Casimicrobium huifangae: one gene and its partner. The protein of the gene in region 1 interacts with the protein of each later gene in a pairwise test. Links are inferred from orthologs where the notes say so. Each region holds a gene or a part of one and is shown on either strand. Other genes may lie near its edges. The genes, in order: hflK and ftsH.

Region 1 (3,224 bases):
ACCCGCCTGGTACGCGGCTGGTCGCACCTTGAGCGGCAGCGCGGCGGTATCGGCCTGCGCGGCCCCGGCGAGAAGCAGCTTGAAATTGACCGTCGGCTGATCTCGGGAAAGATTCGCGCCCTGCGCGAGCGCCTTGATCGGGTTGAACGCCAGCGCCACACCCAGCGCCGGCAGCGCGAGCGTTCGCAAACACGCTCGATCGCCATCGTCGGCTACACCAATGCGGGCAAGAGCACGCTGTTCAACCGCCTCACTGCGGCCGGCACCTACGCCGCCGACCAGTTGTTCGCGACGCTGGACACCACCGTGCGCAAACTCTATGTGGCGGATGCACAACCGCTGGTGGTGTCAGACACAGTGGGCTTCGTCCGCGCACTGCCGCATGAGCTGGTGGAAGCCTTCAAGGCGACGCTACTGGAAGCGGTGCAATCAGACCTGCTGCTTCACGTCGTGGACGGCGCCAGCGACCAGCGCGAACAACAGATCGAAGCGGTGAACGCCGTGTTGCAGGAGATTGGCGCTGCCGACATTCCGCAACTGATCGTGGTCAACAAGTGCGATCTGCTCGGCCTCGGCACCGACGCCGGCCGTATCGAGACTGATGAAAGCGGTGCGGCGAGTCGCGTTTTTGTTTCAGCGCGCACGGGGGCGGGCATTCCCGAACTGCGTACCGTCTTGCAAGCGCGGTTTCCACGCCAAAATAGCTATCCGTACGACACTGAGTCCGGGTTCGCCCATGACGACGCGTCGCAGAATGCCAAAGCCGCGTAAATACGCGACCTGACAATGAACACACAAGCAACACCCTCGCTGCTGACCCGCTGGCGCAACGCCTTCCGTAACGGGATCAAGCTGTCACTGAACGATCCGCAATGGGGCCGCAAACCCGGCGCCGGCGGCAGTGATAACTCATCTGGCGACAAAGGCGGCGACAAGGGCAGCGAACAGCAGCCGACCGGCAGTCCGCCTCCCCCGCCCTCATCTCCGCCACCGGGTGGCAACAACGGCGGCGGTCGTGGCAATAAGCCGGATGGCCCGCCCGATCTCGACGAGCTGATGAAAAAGGTGAATGATCGCGTCGGCGAGATCTTCGGTGGCAAAAAAGGCGGCAAACGCGGTGGTGGCGGTTCGCCATTCCCACCGATCAGCCCGCGCTTTGCGGCGGGCGGCCTGGTGCTGGCCCTCGTCGTAGGCGCCCTGCTGTGGCTCGCCACCGGGTTCTACATCGTTGACGAAGGCAAGCGCGGCATCGTGCAACGCTTCGGCAAGTATGTCGAGACCACCGAACCGGGCCCGCGCTGGCATTTCCCGTGGCCGATCGAGTCCCGCACCATCGTCAACCTTAACCAGGTTCGCTCGGTCGAGGTCGGCTTCCGTGGGGCCAGTCGCAACCGTGACGCCAAACAGGCGCAGATGTTGACGGAAGATCTCAACATCATCGATATCGCCTTCGCAGTGCAATACACGCTGTCGGACGCGAGAGCCTTCCTGTTCAACCACCGCAAGCCGGAGGAAGCGGTCGTGCAGGCGGCAGAAACCGCCATGCGCGAGGTGGTCGGCAAACGCAAAATGGACTTCCTGCTCAATCAGGGTCGTGAGGAGTTCGCCGGTGCCACCCAGAAGCTGATGCAGCAATTGCTGGATCGCTACGGCACCGGCATCACCATCAGCAAGCTCAATCTGCAGGCTGTTGCCGCACCCGAGGCGGTCAACGAGGCTTTCCAGGACGTGGTCAAAGCGCAGCAGTACCGCGAGCAGCAGGTCAATGAAGGCCAGGCCTACGCCAACCGCGTCATCCCCGAAGCACGCGGCCGTGCGTCACGTCTGCTGGAAGAAGCGTCCGGCTACGAGCAGAGCGTTGTTACCCGCGCCCAGGGTGATGCCGCGCGCTTCACTTCGGTCGTCGGCGAATACAACAAGGCCCCGGTGGTCACTCGCGAGCGCCTCTACATCGACATGATGCAGTCGGTGCTCGGCAACACCAGCAAGGTGCTGGTTGACCAGCGACAGGGTCAGAGCCTGCTCTATCTGCCGCTCGACAAGCTGATGGATGGCACCCGCGCCGCTGCCAGCACCGGCCTTGGCGCCAGCAGCGCAACTGAGGCGGCGCGTCCGAGTGCGCCGCTGCCCGATCCGGCTGCGGCGGTGGAGGCACCCGGCAACACCCGCAGCAGCAACACGCGCGACACCACTCGCGGTGGCCGCGACTCGCGCAACTAGAAAGGAGCTGACAACATGAACAAGATCGCTCCCCTGCTCACCGCATTCCTGGTCGTGGTGTTTGCGTTCTCGCAGACGCTGTTCACCGTTGATGAACGCGAATTCGCCATGGTCCGCCAGCTCGGCGAAGTTGTCGCCATCAAGGACAAGCCGGGCCTCAACTTCAAGATTCCGTTCATTCAGACGGTCAGCAAGTACAGCAAGCAGATCCTGACGATGGACAGCCCGGAATCGGAGCGCTTCAACACCAAGGAAAACCAGCCCGTACAGGTGGACTCCTTCGTCAAGTGGCAAATCTCCGACGCCCGCGAGTTCTACCGTGCCGTCGGCGGCGACGAGAAGCAGGCCGAACGCCGGATCGGCCAGACTGTAACTTCGCTGCTGCGCGAAGAATTCGGGCGGCGTACGCTGCAGGAAGTGGTGTCCGGCGATCGCGAAAAAATCATGGCGATCGTTCGTGATGCCGCCGAGATTGATGCCAAGAAAATTGGCGTTCGCATCGTTGACGTCCGTCTCAAGCGCGTGGATTTCGATGAATCGGTGTCCACCCGTGTGTTCGACCGCATGCGCTCGGAGCGTCAGCGTGTTGCTGCCGAATTGCGCTCCACCGGTGCTGCCGAGAGCGAACGCATCAAGGCTGATGCCGACAAGCAGGCACAAGTGATCCTCGCCGAGGCCTACAAAAAGGCACAGGAGATGCAGGGCTCCGGTGACGCCAAGGCGGCTGCCATCTACAGCGCGGCTTATGGCCAGAACGCAGAGTTCTATGCCTTTTATCGCAGCCTCGAAGCCTACAAGGCATCGTTCAAAAACAAGAGCGACGTGATGGTGCTCGATCCGAGCGCCGACTTCTTCCGCTTCCTGAAGCAGGGCAGCAAGGGCAAATAGCCAGACCGGCTGCCGTTGTGGACTTCTTCGCCGCGCTTTGTCTGGTGCTCGTGATCGAGGGCCTGCTGCCGTTTCTGGCGCCCAGAGCCTGGCGGGAGACGATGCTGCGACTGGCG
Region 2 (3,298 bases), 480 kb from region 1 along the record:
GATTCGCCGCGTGCAATCTACCTGTGCGAATTGGCGGCCGAGTTCGCCCTGGCCCATCTGAAGCCCGACGGCAAGTTCTTGACCAAGGCGTATCAGGGGCCGGGCTATCAGGAATTTTTCCAGCAGCTCAAACAGCAATTCAAGACGGTGGTCAGCCGAAAACCCGACGCATCCCGTGATCGCAGTGCAGAGATATACCTTTTGGCCAGTGGCTTGCGGTAGTGGTGAGCGCACGCATACGCTGCAGCATCTTTTCGCTGAAACGACCTATGCATAGGGCCTGTATCCAGATTCCATGCAAAGTCGATAATCTGCCTATTGACGTGCTGAGCCCTCGTTGAATGGCGCTTTACGAAGAAAGATGTTGAGCCGTAGCGGGTGGGCATCGGTCTGCGCCAGACGGGTCGAAGCGTACCCGTCCCTGCGTTTTTCACGCCCGGAAGCCGTGATCGGTTGTTGGTTGCCGTGCGCCGATGGTGGATCGCGCTGAATCAGGCACTTTGTCGGCATTTGACGACACAAGTCAAAGGTTTGCCCGATCGTTTCGGCGCCACTCTTGAAAAACCGGCCCCGCCCTTAAAATCGTAGGTAAGTGTGGCTGCCGCTCTCCCCGCCTGTTGCGGGCTTGGCCGTCACCGGAGTGTCGCGTGAACAACATGCTCAAAAACATTGGTATCTGGGTCGTCATCGGTCTCGTCGTGCTGACTGTCGTACAGCAATTTGACAAATCGAGCCGCAAGAGCGACGCCGTGGCGTATTCGCAGTTCATCGAGGAGCTGCGCGGCGGCAAGATTTCCGAGGCGAGCATTGAGGGCCGCAACGTCGAATACCGCACTTCCGACGGCAAAAAAGTCACCTACATCCCCGGTGGCTACGACAAGGACCTGATCAACGACCTGCTCAAGAACAACGTCAAGTTCTCCGGCAAGCCGGAGGAGCAGCAATCGATCCTGACCTCCATCCTGTTCTCGTTCGGTCCGATCCTGCTTTTGATCGGCGCCTGGATTTTCATGATGCGCCAGATGCAGGGCGGCGGCAAAGGCGGTGCCTTCAGCTTTGGCAAGAGCCGTGCGCGCATGCTTGATGAGACCAACAATTCGATCACCTTCGCCGACGTCGCCGGTTGCGACGAGGCCAAGGAAGAGGTGACCGAGATCGTCGACTTCCTGAAAGACCCGAGCAAGTTCCAGAAGCTCGGCGGACGCATTCCGCGCGGTGTGCTGATGGTCGGTTCGCCGGGTACCGGCAAAACGCTGCTCGCCAAGGCGATTGCGGGCGAAGCCAAGGTACCCTTCTTCTCGATCTCGGGCTCCGACTTCGTTGAAATGTTTGTCGGCGTTGGCGCGGCCCGCGTCCGCGACATGTTTGAGCAGGCCAAGAAGAACGCGCCCTGCATCATCTTCATCGACGAAATCGACGCGGTCGGCCGTCAGCGCGGCGCCGGTCTCGGCGGCGGCAACGACGAACGCGAGCAGACGCTGAATCAGATGCTCGTCGAAATGGATGGTTTCGAGGGCTCGCAGGGCGTGATCGTGATCGCCGCGACCAACCGTCCGGACGTGCTCGACCCGGCGCTGATGCGTCCGGGCCGCTTCGACCGCCAGGTTGTGGTGCCGCTGCCCGACATCCGTGGCCGCGAGCAGATCCTGCAAGTCCATATGCGCAAGGTGCCGATCGCCGCCGACGTCAAGGCACACGTGATCGCACGTGGCTGCCCGGGCTTCTCGGGTGCCGACATTGCCAACCTCGTGAACGAGGCGGCACTGTTCGCGGCGCGCGCCAACAAGCGTCTCGTCGACATGGAAGACTTCGAGCGCGCCAAGGACAAGATCTACATGGGCGCCGAGCGCAAGTCGATGGTGCTGACCGAGGACGAGAAGCGCGCCACGGCGTACCACGAATCGGGCCATGCGATCGTCGCGGCCAGCCTGCCCAAGGCCGACCCGGTGCACAAGGTCACCATCATCCCGCGTGGCCGCGCACTCGGCGTCACTTGGCAGTTGCCGGAGCGTGACCGCATCTCGCTGTACAAGGACCAGATGCTGACCGAGATCTCGGTGCTGTTCGGCGGCCGCATCGCCGAGGATCTGTTCGTGAAGAACATCTCCACCGGCGCCTCGAACGACTTCGAACGCGCGACCAAGATCGCGCGTGACATGGTGACCCGCTACGGCATGAGCGACCTGCTCGGCCCGATGGTCTATGCCGAAAACGAAGGCGAGGTTTTTCTCGGCCGCAGCGTCACCCAGACGCGCAACGTTTCGGAAGAGACGCTGCAGAAGGTCGATCTCGAGATCCGTCGCATCATTGATGAGCAGTACGCAGTGTCGACGAAGATCCTCAAAGACAATGCCGACAAGGTTGAGGCCATGACGGCGGCGCTGATGGAATATGAAACCATCGACGCCGACCAGATTGCCGACATCATGGCCGGCCGTCCGGTGCGTGCAATAAAGACATACAACACGCCTGGAAGTGGTGGAGGTGACTCATCGGCAGGCACTGCAGTGTCCACCGATGGCGCAGACAGCGGGGGTAAGGCGGATGCAACATCGCCTGCGGCGGCTTCTTCCAAGGCTGCTTCCGATACGCCCTGACCCGACCGACGGGTCAGGCCTACGCTGGGCGGCCTTAGGGTCGCCTTTGTCGTTTTGGTCGGCGATGCTGCGCGACGGCGGCGGTATGACGCGCATGGTGACTGTGCCTTTCGCCAAAGCCAGCCTGACTGCGGCGGCGGCGTTCTGCGCACTGGCCAGCGGTACCGTACACGCTGCCGATGGCAGTGGTGATGTCTCCGACCTGATCCTTAACCTGTCGCGCTACACATCCTGGCCAGCCTCTCCGACGCGCAAGCAGTTGACGGTTTGTTATGCGCACGGCGGTGCGATGACGACCAACGCGCTCGTGACCGATCAGAACGTGTCCATTCGCGGGCTCCCGGTGCAGTGGCGTCAAATCGCCACGCCGGCACAAATCCCCGGTTGCATGGTGCTCTGGCTCAATGCCGACGTACGTCCGGCGCCGCGCGACTGGCTGGCGGTTGCGGCTGATCAGCCAATATTGACGCTCAGCAACTTTGCCGACTTCACCGCTGACGGTGGCGTAGTCGGCGCTTATCGGGTCGGTACCGATTGGCGTTTTGAGATCAATCTTGAAGCCTTGCAACGCACTAATCTGAACATCGCGGCTGCTGCGTTGCGCCTCAGTCAGAAGCCCAAAGCAGCGCCCGGCACCGGAGAATCGCGATGACTTTGCGGGAATTCTTCAGCCGCTACTCGCTGGCCCGTCGCGCGACGCT

The links.
Region 2: the proteins of hflK (region 1) and ftsH interact in binary tests that used the Escherichia coli proteins (3 or more experiments, as listed by UniProt). The link is inferred for Casimicrobium huifangae from one-to-one orthologs.

The regions. Positions count from the first base shown.
Region 1 is NZ_CP041352.1:1,577,987-1,581,210, reverse strand. What follows is about bases 99-3,003. They hold hflK (FtsH protease activity modulator HflK), read left to right. Parts: upstream 99-786; coding sequence 787-2,220; downstream 2,221-3,003. Other genes in these bases: hflC (protease modulator HflC), read left to right, coding at 2,236-3,003; hflX (GTPase HflX), read left to right, coding at 99-771. Outside these bases: more of hflX, read left to right, coding at 1-98; more of hflC, read left to right, coding at 3,004-3,108; FKL89_RS07270 (DUF2065 domain-containing protein), read left to right, coding at 3,126-3,224.
Region 2 is NZ_CP041352.1:1,102,719-1,106,016, forward strand. What follows is about bases 144-3,122. They hold ftsH (ATP-dependent zinc metalloprotease FtsH), read left to right. Parts: upstream 144-647; coding sequence 648-2,597; downstream 2,598-3,122. Other genes in these bases: FKL89_RS05110 (RlmE family RNA methyltransferase), read left to right, coding at 144-222; FKL89_RS05120 (YfiR family protein), read left to right, coding at 2,644-3,122. Outside these bases: more of FKL89_RS05110, read left to right, coding at 1-143; more of FKL89_RS05120, read left to right, coding at 3,123-3,249; FKL89_RS05125 (diguanylate cyclase domain-containing protein), read left to right, coding at 3,246-3,298. UniProt on the Escherichia coli protein: Acts as a processive, ATP-dependent zinc metallopeptidase for both cytoplasmic and membrane proteins. Plays a role in the quality control of integral membrane proteins.